2 linked regions of the Pseudophaeobacter arcticus DSM 23566 genome follow. The protein of the gene in region 1 interacts with the protein of each later gene in a pairwise test. Links are inferred from orthologs where the notes say so. Each region holds a gene or a part of one and is shown on either strand. Other genes may lie near its edges.

Region 1 (5,036 bases):
ACCGGTGCGCTGGGTGGGCAAAACCACAGTTCCGGCGATGGGGGACTGGGCGCCGATCTGTATCACGGCTGGCACGCTCGGCACCAGCCGTGATCTGTTGGTGTCGCCACAGCACCGTATGTTGCTCACTGGGGCGACAACCCGGATGCTGTTTGACACCAATGAAGTTCTGTCAGCGGCGCATCATCTGGTCAACGACCACAGCATTCGCCGCCAGCCCGGCGGCATGGTCACCTATATTCATCTCTTGCTGGATCAGCATGAGATCATCTATGCCGAAAACTGCCCGACCGAGAGCTTCTTTCCCGGCGATCAGGCGCTTGAGGCCCTGGGCCCCCCAGCCCTGTTCAGCCTGTTTGATTGCATGCCGGAACTGCGCGGCCACCCCCAGGGTTTTGGCCCCACAGCGCGGCACTGTCTAACGCGCCCCGAAACGCTGGCTTTGATGGCCACAGCCCCCGCGACATTAGCCGCCCCCCTGGCCCCGACACCGGGATAAGAGACCGCCAATCAACAGGTTTTAAGGGACGCTTTGGTGAGTTCACTGCACCGGGGTGGATGCTACAGATCGGATGTGCGAACACTTTCACCGGTTCATCTGGCGCGGTGCACACCAAAGTTTCAAACCCGCCCCATATCAAAAAAATGGTGTTCTAAATGACCCCTGCATCACCAGTTTTGCACCTGCTCTGCGGAAAAATTGCCGCTGGAAAATCCACCTTGGCGGCCCGGCTTGCGGCCCCGGCTGGAACGATCTTGCTGTCCGAGGACGCCTGGCTAGAAGCGTTGTTTTCCGACCAGATGACCTCAGTCGCGGACTATGTGCGCTGCACAGAAAAACTGCGCACCATCCTGGGGCCACATGTCTCGGCGCTGCTGGAGGCAGGGGTCTCGGTGGTCTTGGACTTTCCCGCAAACACGGTTGAGACCCGCAAATGGATGAAAACGATCCTGAAAGAGACCGCAGCCTTCCATCAGCTTCACGTGCTAACGACGCCCGAGAAAGACTGCTTGGCCAGACTGCACAGCCGAAACGCCGGAGGGGGTCACCCCTTTGCCGCAACTGAGGAACAGTTTCACCAGTTTTCAAGCCACTATGTCGCGCCATCCCCCGAAGAAGGCTTCAACGTGATAGTTCACTCTGCCGCGAAAGAGGCTGCGGTGTAAGCACATGCAGCGCCCGGAGCTGGGCATCACCTGTCTGTGGCATGTCCAGGGTGCGAGGTCTGAGCGCCTAATACTGGCCGCCCGATGTCACAGTCCCAAAGGTGGCCTTGGGTCCCAGAACCGCCGTACCCCCACTTGAGGTGGTCACCTGACGTCCCGATTGCTGCACCTCTTCCAGAAGCGGCAGATCAGAGCCCATGGCAAAGCCGCCGTCAAAAGCCAGACCAAAGATTGGCTCAGCCCCGTCGCGGAAATACTCGGCCACTACATTGGCCCCCGAAGCACTGTCGGGCAGACGCGCCCCGGTATAGCGGTCGATCTTGATAAAGTGACCGCCCTCGGGCACTTCAAAGGGTCCGCCGCCAAATTTCTCGGTGGCAACCTTCATGAACTGCTGGAACACCGGACCACACATGGTGCCGCCATAGGCGCCCCGCCCCATCGGACGGGGTTGGTCGAACCCCATGTAGCAACCCGCGACGATATTGGAGGTAAAGCCCACAAACCAGACATCGCGGGAATCATTGGTTGTCCCGGTCTTGCCAGCCGTCGGCACCGGCAGGTCGATCACACTGGAGGCGGTGCCTCGCTCCACGACGCCCCGCATCATCGAGCTGAGCTGGTAGGCGGTGATCGGATCCATCACCTGTTCGCGGTCGGTGGCGATACGTGGCGATTGCCCCGTTGGCAGGTCTGGCGAGGCGCAGTCAACGCAGTCACGATCATCATGCCGGTAGATGGTGCGCCCAAAGCGATCCTGCACCCGGTCCACCAGGGTTGGCTGTACCCGCTGGCCGCCATTGGCAAACATCGCATAGGCCGCCACCATCTTGTAAAGCGTGGTTTCCTCTGCGCCCAACGAGTTGGCCAGGAACGTGCCCATGTTGTCGTAGACCCCAAAGCGTTCAGCATACCCTGCGACAACCGGCATGCCGACCTCTTGGGCCAGACGAATGGTCATCAGGTTCCGGCTCTGCTCAATGCCGGTCCGCAGCGGCGTCGGGCCATAGAATTTATGCGAAGAGTTCTTGGGACGCCACAGCCCCTGTGGGGTGTTGATCTCGATCGGGGCGTCAATAACGATGGTCGCCGGGCTATAGCCGCTGTCCAGGGCCGCCGCATAGACAAAAGGTTTAAAGCTGGAGCCCGGCTGGCGTTGCGCCTGTGTTGCCCGGTTGAACACGGAATCCTGATAGGAAAACCCACCCTGCATCGCCAGAACCCGGCCAGTGTTCACATCCATCGCCACAAAGCCGCCCTGAACCTCGGGCACCTGACGCAGCGACCAGTGTCTGATGCTGCCGTCATCCGCTTTTACAGCGCGCACCAAGACCACATCCCCACGGGTGATATTGTCCTTAAAGCTGCCCTTCATCCATTTGATGTCCTCGCGCGGCACCGCACCGGTGCCGGTCTGGCCCTCGACGCCGACAACGAGGCTCTTGTCACCAACCTCCAGCGCTACAGCCGGATACCATGTGCCGCCCAGAGTAATGTCGCGGGGGACTTCGGCCTCTGCCAGGGCTCCGCGCCAGCGTGCCTCATCTGCCAGCACGTCCTCTTCCAGGGTAACGCCGGTGCCGATCCAGATCCCGCGCGAGCGGTCATATTTCTGCAGCCCCGTGCGCAGCGCATCCGCAGCCTCTGTCTGCATCTCGGCATCAATGGTCGCGCGCACCGACAGGCCGCCCGTGAAAAACTCGCCTTCGCCAAAGTTCTCGGACAGCTGGCGGCGGATCTCATCGGAAAAATAGTCACGAGGCGGCAGGGTGGTGCGGAAACTGGGGAAATCACCATTCTGCACCGAGCGCAGCGGCTGCTGGACCTCGACGTTATAAACAGCTTCTGAGATGTAGCCGTTTTCAAACATTTCCCGCAGCACATAATCGCGCCGTTCCTTGAGGCGCTCTTTTCCGCGCACCGGATGGAATTTTCCCGGTGCCTTGGGCATCGAGGCCAGCGTCGCCGCCTCATGCGGGGCCAGCTCGCCCAGGGTCTTGTTGAAATAGCTCTGCGCTGCGGCCGTCACCCCATAGGAATTTTGCCCGAGGAAAATCTCGTTGAGATACAGCTCAAGGATCTGATCCTTGTTCAATGTCTCCTCCAGCCGGGTGGCGAGGATAATCTCTTTGATCTTGCGCGCGGCCTTACGGTCGCCGGACAGCAGGAAGTTCTTCATCACCTGTTGCGTGATCGTCGAGGCCCCCCGCACGTTACCCCCGCGCGAGCGCACCGCCTCAACCGCAGCGGCGGCAATACCACGGGCATCATAGCCATTGTGGGAATAAAAATTCTTGTCCTCAGCCGAGATAAAAGCCTGCTTTACCAAATCCGGGATATCCGCCGAAGGCGTAAACAGGCGCCGTTCCTTGGCAAATTCATCAATCATCCGCCCCTCGCCTGAATAAATTCGGCTGATGGTTGGCGGCTGATACTGCGACAGGGATTCATGACTGGGAAGGTCGCGCCCGTAGATCCAGAAAATTGCCCCAAGAGTCAGCGCCACCATGGCAATGCCAAGGGTAATGGTACTGAAGATGGAACCAAAGAAGGATAGAATATACCTAAGCACGGATGCGGCCTTTCACGCGGGGTGCCGCCTATATAGGAGGGCATGAGCCTGGGGTCAAAAGCGGAAACAGCGGAAAAATGCCGCCAAGGGGGGAAAAACACCTCTCAAGGCCCACTCAAGGCGCCAGCCCCCCTTTGCCTGTCCTGCCGAAATCTGGAATCGCCCACCTAATCGCCCACCAAGAAGGGCGAAACCAAAGCTGCCACATTGGCTGCCGGGTCTATCGCGTGACGCCCCGCAACTGACGCCCTTTACTGACGCACAAGGGCGCGGCGCGCCTCATCTTCTATACGCCAGTTAATCAATCCCTTTAGCATCGCAGTTGCTGTTTGTCGGCGCCATTCAGGGTCCTGCAAATTGGCCAGATCACGGGCGCTGGACAAAAAACCGATCTCAACCAGAACCGAAGGGATATCGGCGGATTTCAACACCGAAAACCCCGCAGATCGCAATGGCTTACGATTGAGCGGCCCGCCCTGCTCCTTCAACCCGGCAACCAGGGCCCGCGCCAGGGCCTGGCTGCGGGGCTGGGTCTCCTGGCGTGCCAGATCCAGCATCACCCCGACAACCAGATCATCGGTTTGGCTCAGATCGGTTCCCGACAGCAGATCAGCGCGATCATGGCGCTCTGCCAGGCTGGCCGAGGCGGCATCGGTGGCTTCTTGCGACAGGGTGTAGACGGTGGAGCCATGGGCGTGACCCTGGGTCAGCGAATCTGCATGTAGGGAAATAAACAAATCCGCCCCGGCCTGATGCGCCAGCGCCGTGCGCCGCTCAAGCGAGACAAAGTAATCCCCATCCCGGGTGACCTGAACCGCAAACTGACCCGAGCGCACCAGAACCTCACCCAGCTCCAGCGCAAACTGCAACATCAGGTCTTTCTCGACGATACCGCCCGCGGCCTTGGCCCCCGGATCAATACCGCCGTGCCCCGGATCCAGCACCACCAGCAGTGGCGCGTTTTCATCCCGGTACGGCAGCACATCCAAAGCCTGCGGTGCAGGCAGATCCCAACGGGCATCCTGCGGCGCACCGGCCGCTTTGGCAAAGTCCTCTGGTGTACTGGGCTGCAACTCCACCTTGAGCACCGCCGCCGCCGTCACCGGGTCGACCTCAAGCGCTGCTGCTGCGACAACCATCGGCTCGGCAAGTTCCAGCACCATCCGCGACCAGCCGGGAACATAGGTGCCAAATTGAACCGAAGCGACAGCCTCGCCGCTCAAAAACGCATCCGGGTCGAGCCCGGTCCAGTCGACCTCCTGAAAATCCAGCACCAGCCGCGCAGGCCCATCCAAGG
Region 2 (4,969 bases), 460 kb from region 1 along the record:
CCCCGCTGAAGCAGGGGGCAGTGACAGGTGTCGGAAAGGAGCCCCTTGGCCAAAGACCGCTCCCAGCGCGAAGACTATACAACCCCGCTGCGCCGCCTTCTGGTCGTAGTGGCCTGTCTCTGTCTGGCCGCGCTGTTTCTGGTCTGGCGGATCGACAGCCCAAGGGTGGAACGGTTTCGCGCACAGCTGATTGACGCGGTTGTGCCCAATATGGACTGGGCCATGGTGCCGGTCACTGGCGCCATCAACCTGTTCCGGGACTTCCAAAGCTACCAACGTCTGGCCGAGCAAAACCGCGAGCTGCGCTCGGAGCTGCGCCAGATGCGGGCCTGGAAAGAGGCCGCCCTGCAGCTGGAGCAGGAAAACGCCCGGTTGCTGGATCTGAACAATGTGCGGCTTGATCCAAAACTCACCTTCATTACCGGCGTGGTCATGGCTGACAGCGGCTCGCCGTTTCGCCAGTCGGTGATTTTGAACGTAGGCGCCCGCGACGGCATTCAGGATGGTTGGGCCACCATGGATGGCATCGGCCTGGTTGGGCGCATTTCCGGCACTGGCCGCAATACGGCCAGGGTGGTGCTGCTGACCGATGCGGCCAGCGCCGTTCCGGTCACCATCCAGCCCTCGGGACAGACAGCGCTGGTGACCGGCGACAACAGCACGGCGCCGCTGCTCACCTTTTTGGAAAACGCCGATCTGGTGCGCCCCGGCGACCGGGTAATCACCTCTGGTGATGGCGATGTCTTTCCTGCCGGTCTGCTTGTCGGGCAGGCAACGCTGGATCGCAGTGGCCGCATGCGGGTGCGGCTATCGGCAGACTATGAACGCCTGGAGTTCCTGCGGGTCCTGCGCCATCATGGCACCCAGGTCATCCGCGATCCCGGCGGGCTGATCGTCCCGGCCCCCGGCGCCAATACCCCCAGATCCCGTCCCGGCGATCTTGAACTGGGGACCGACACTCCTACCGACATTCCCACAGACATTCCCACCGACGGGGCCGCAGATCCCGCTGCAAGCGGAGCGGACAATGGCTGAGGTTACCCCAGGCAGAATTCATCTCATGCGGGTTGGGTTTGCAGCGCTTGCCTTTGTGATCATCTTCTTTCACCTGTTGCCCCTGAACACCCAGGTCCGCAACTGGGCGCCGCCGGATCTGATCATTTGCCTGGCCATGGCCTGGTCGCTGCGCCGTCCGGACTATGTGCCGGTGCTGCTTCTTATTCCGGTACTGCTGATGGCCGATCTGCTGTTTCAGCGCCCGCCCGGCCTGTTGACCCTGCTGGTGGTGCTGGGCTGCGAATTCCTGCGCTCGCGCTCTCAGCCGCAGCATGAAACCCCCTTTGTCGCGGAATGGCTCTCGGTTGCCCTAGTGATCACTGTCATCACCTTGCTGAACCGCCTGACCCTGTCCGTCTTTGCCATTCCCCGCACCCCGCTGAGCTTGTCTGGGATCGAAATGTTTGCAACAATTGCCGCCTACCCGCTGGTGGTGCTGGTCAGTCAAAGCCTTTTGGGCGTCCGCAAACTCTCAGCCGCCGAAGCCGAAATTCTGGAAGCCCGTAAATGAGACGCTCTCCCAAAGATCAGGAAGGCGCCCACCGCAAGCTGAGCCGCCGTGCTTTGCTGTTGGGGGGGATGCAACTCGGGCTTGTTGGTACGCTTGCGGCGCGCATGCGCTATTTGCAGATCGACCAGGCGGATCAGTTTCGCCTGCTGGCCGAAGAGAACCGCATCAATATTCGCCTGCTGGCACCAGCCCGCGGCGAGATTTTTGATCGCAACGGTCGGGTGCTGGCGCATAATTCGCCCTCCTACCGGATCATCATCGTCCCCGAAGATGCCGGCGACGTTGAGCAGGTCATCGCCAAACTCTCCGATCTGATCACCCTGCCGCCAGAGGAAATCGAGCGCGCCCTTGCTGAAATACGCCGTGGCCGTCCCTTCTTGCCGATTACCCTGGCCGATCAGCTGAACTGGGAAGACATCTCCAAGGTCGCGGTGAATGCCCCTGCCCTGCCTGGGATCACGCCCGAAGTGGGGTTGACCCGGATCTATCCGCAGCTTGATGATTTTGCCCATGTGGTTGGCTATGTGGGTCCGGTGTCGGACTATGATCTCAGCAAACTGGAAGCGCCTGATCCAATCCTGCGCATTCCGCGATTTCAGATCGGCAAGGTCGGGTTTGAGGCCAAGCGCGAAGATATGCTGCGCGGCACTGCCGGGACCAAACGTATCGAGGTCAACGCCGGTGGCCGGGTGATGCGCGAGCTGGACCGCAAAGAAGGTCAGGCCGGGGCCGATATGCAACTGGCGGTGGACGCCGACCTGCAGAACTATACCCAGGCAAGACTGAACAATGAAAGCGCCGCCGTGGTGGTGATGGACTGTGAAAACGGCGATCTGCGGGCCATTGCCTCGGCGCCGAGTTTTGACCCCAACCAGTTTGTGCGCGGCATCTCGGTGGCCGACTACCGCATGCTGACCGACGATCCCTACCGCCCATTGGCCAACAAGACTGTGCAGGGCACCTATCCGCCGGGCTCAACCTTCAAGATGGTGACCTCCCTCGCCGCCCTTGAGGAGGGGTTGATCGGGCCAGAGGACACCGTCTACTGCCCCGGTTACCTAGAGGTTTCCGGGCGCAGGTTCCACTGCTGGAAACGGGCTGGTCACGGCCATGTCGACCTCAACACCTCGCTCAAGCAATCCTGCGATGTCTATTATTACGACCTGGCGATCAAGGTCGGTATCGACAAGATCTCAGCCATGGCCAATCGGCTGGGGCTGGGGGTGCGTCACGATTTGCCAATGTCGGCGGTGGCCAGCGGGCTGGCCCCCAACCGCGACTGGAAATCGCGGGTGCGGGGACAGGAATGGCTGGTGGGCGATACCGTCAACGCCTCGATCGGCCAGGGCTTTATGCTGGCCTCGCCGCTGCAACTGGCGGTGATGACCGCCAGACTGGCCACCGGACGCAACCTGTCGCCCCGGCTGATCAAATCCATTGATGGCATCGAGCAGCCCTCGGGCGCGGGCGAAAGCCTTGGCCTGAATGAAAACAATCTGCGCATGGTTCGCCGCGGCATGTATTCGGTCAGCAATGACCGGCGCGGCACCGGCTACCGCTCGCGCATTATCGCCGAAGGCCTGCGCATGGCGGGCAAGAGCGGCACCAGCCAGGTGCGCAACATCACCGCAGCCGAGCGCGCCGCCGGGGTGATCCGCAACAAGGATCTGCCCTGGGAGCGCCGCGACCATGCGCTTTATGTCTGCTTTGCGCCCTTTGACGACCCCAAATTTGCGGTCTCGGTGATTGTCGAACATGGCGGTGGCGGCTCCACCGCCGCGGCCCCGATTGCCCGCGATGTCATGTTGCAGGCGCTTTATAACGGCACCCCACCGCTGGAGGCCTACCCCAAGGGTGACCGCAAGCGGATCAAGGCCCAGCAGGACAGGCTAGAGCGCGAACGTGCCAAACGCGCCGAAAACCCGGACAGTGACCGCGCATGAGCTATCTAGAACATAACGCCAAATCGACGCCTTCGGGCCTGCGCAAGATCCTCTATCTGAACTGGCCACTGACCCTCTTGCTCACCTCGGTGGCGGCGGTCGGTTTTTTGATGCTGTACTCGGTGGCGGGAGGCTCCTTTACCCCCTGGGCCGAACCGCAGTTCAAACGCTTTTTGCTTGGCATGAGCGTGATGCTGGTGGTGGCCATGGTGCCCATCTGGTTCTGGCGCAATATCTCGGTTCTGGCCTATCTGACATCGGTGGTGCTCCTTTTGGCCGTCGAGTTCTTTGGCACCGTCGGCATGGGGGCACAGCGCTGGATCGACCTTGGCTTTATGCGGTTGCAGCCCTCGGAGCTGATGAAGATCACCTTGGTGATGTTGCTGGCCGCCTATTACGACTGGCTGCCAGCAGAACGCAGTTCGCGCCCGGTCTGGGTCTTGGTCCCGGTGCTGATGATCCTGTTTCCCACATTTCTGGTGCTGCGCCAGCCTGACCTCGGGACCTCGATCCTGCTGATGGCAGCCGGCGGCGGAGTGATGTTTCTGGCCGGGGTGCACTGGGCCTATTTCACCGCCGTCATTGCCGCCGGTCTCGGCCTGGTGGCGGCCGTCTTTCAAAGCCGCGGCACCGACTGGCAGCTGCTGAAGAACTACCAGTATCTGCGCATCGACACCTTCCTTGACCCGTCACAAGACCCTCTTGGCGCCGGCTATCACATCACCCAGTCAAAAATCGCCCTGGGATCCGGTGGCTGGTCCGGGCGCGGCTATATGCAGGGCACCCAATCGCGGCTGAACTTCCTGCCGGAAAAACACACCGATTTCATCTTCACAACCCTGGCCGAAGAGTTTGGCTTTATCGGCGGGCTCACCCTGCTGAGCCTCTATGTGCTGATCATCGTGTTTTGTGTTGCCACCGCGCTGGCCGCCAAAGATCGCTTCTCCTCCTTGGTGAGCCTCGGCGTCGCCCTGACCTTCTTTTTGTTCTTTGCCGTCAACATGTCGATGGTCATGGGGCTGGCCCCGGTGGTTGGCGTGCCGCTGCCGCTGGTCTCTTATGGTGGCTCGGCGATGCTGGTCCTGCTGGCGGCCTTTGGTCTGGTGCAAAGCGCCAATATTCACCGCCCGCGCTGATCCCCCCCGGTGCCCTGCAGGATCTGCAGCACCAGCGTCAGCACCGGTCTGCGCCGATCCCGGCTCCAGCTCAGCAGGCCAATGTCGCGGTAAAGCCCCGGAATCGGGACAAATTCAGCGCCGCGGGCATAGCGGCGCAACGCCGCCCATCTGGGCAGCACCGCGCGCCCCAGCCCATCCTCCACCAGCATCGCGATGCTTTCCAAGGCGTCCATCTCCGCCAGGATCTTGGGGCTGTCGTGTTGCGCCACCAGCGCCTCCCAGCAGACAGCGCCGCCCCAGGCCTTCCGGCTGTACAGAATATACGGCAACGCCTCGACAGA

What was found. Proteins that work in one complex are often made in the same cells at the same time.
Region 2: the proteins of ARCT_RS0115800 (region 1) and mrdA interact in binary tests that used the Escherichia coli proteins (3 or more experiments, as listed by UniProt). The link is inferred for Pseudophaeobacter arcticus DSM 23566 from one-to-one orthologs.

The regions. Positions count from the first base shown.
Region 1 is NZ_KI421507.1:2,406,613-2,411,648, forward strand. Bases 988-4,053 are described here. They hold ARCT_RS0115800 (penicillin-binding protein 1A), read right to left. Parts: upstream 3,740-4,053; coding sequence 1,235-3,739; downstream 988-1,234. Other genes in these bases: ARCT_RS0115795 (AAA family ATPase), read left to right, coding at 988-1,167; ARCT_RS0115805 (N-acetylmuramoyl-L-alanine amidase), read right to left, coding at 3,991-4,053. Outside these bases: ARCT_RS26300 (Hint domain-containing protein), read left to right, coding at 1-499; more of ARCT_RS0115795, read left to right, coding at 658-987; more of ARCT_RS0115805, read right to left, coding at 4,054-5,036. UniProt on the Escherichia coli protein: Cell wall formation. Synthesis of cross-linked peptidoglycan from the lipid intermediates.
Region 2 is NZ_KI421507.1:2,869,895-2,874,863, forward strand. The notes cover bases 1,038-4,036. They hold mrdA (penicillin-binding protein 2), read left to right. Parts: upstream 1,038-1,563; coding sequence 1,564-3,510; downstream 3,511-4,036. Other genes in these bases: ARCT_RS0118155 (hypothetical protein), read left to right, coding at 1,038-1,567; rodA (rod shape-determining protein RodA), read left to right, coding at 3,507-4,036. Also shown: rod shape-determining protein MreC, read left to right, coding at 46-1,035; more of ARCT_RS0118155, read left to right, coding at 1,028-1,037; more of rodA, read left to right, coding at 4,037-4,646; ARCT_RS0118170 (LysR family transcriptional regulator), read right to left, coding at 4,631-4,969. UniProt on the Escherichia coli protein: Catalyzes cross-linking of the peptidoglycan cell wall. Responsible for the determination of the rod shape of the cell. Is probably required for lateral peptidoglycan synthesis and maintenance of the correct diameter during lateral and centripetal growth.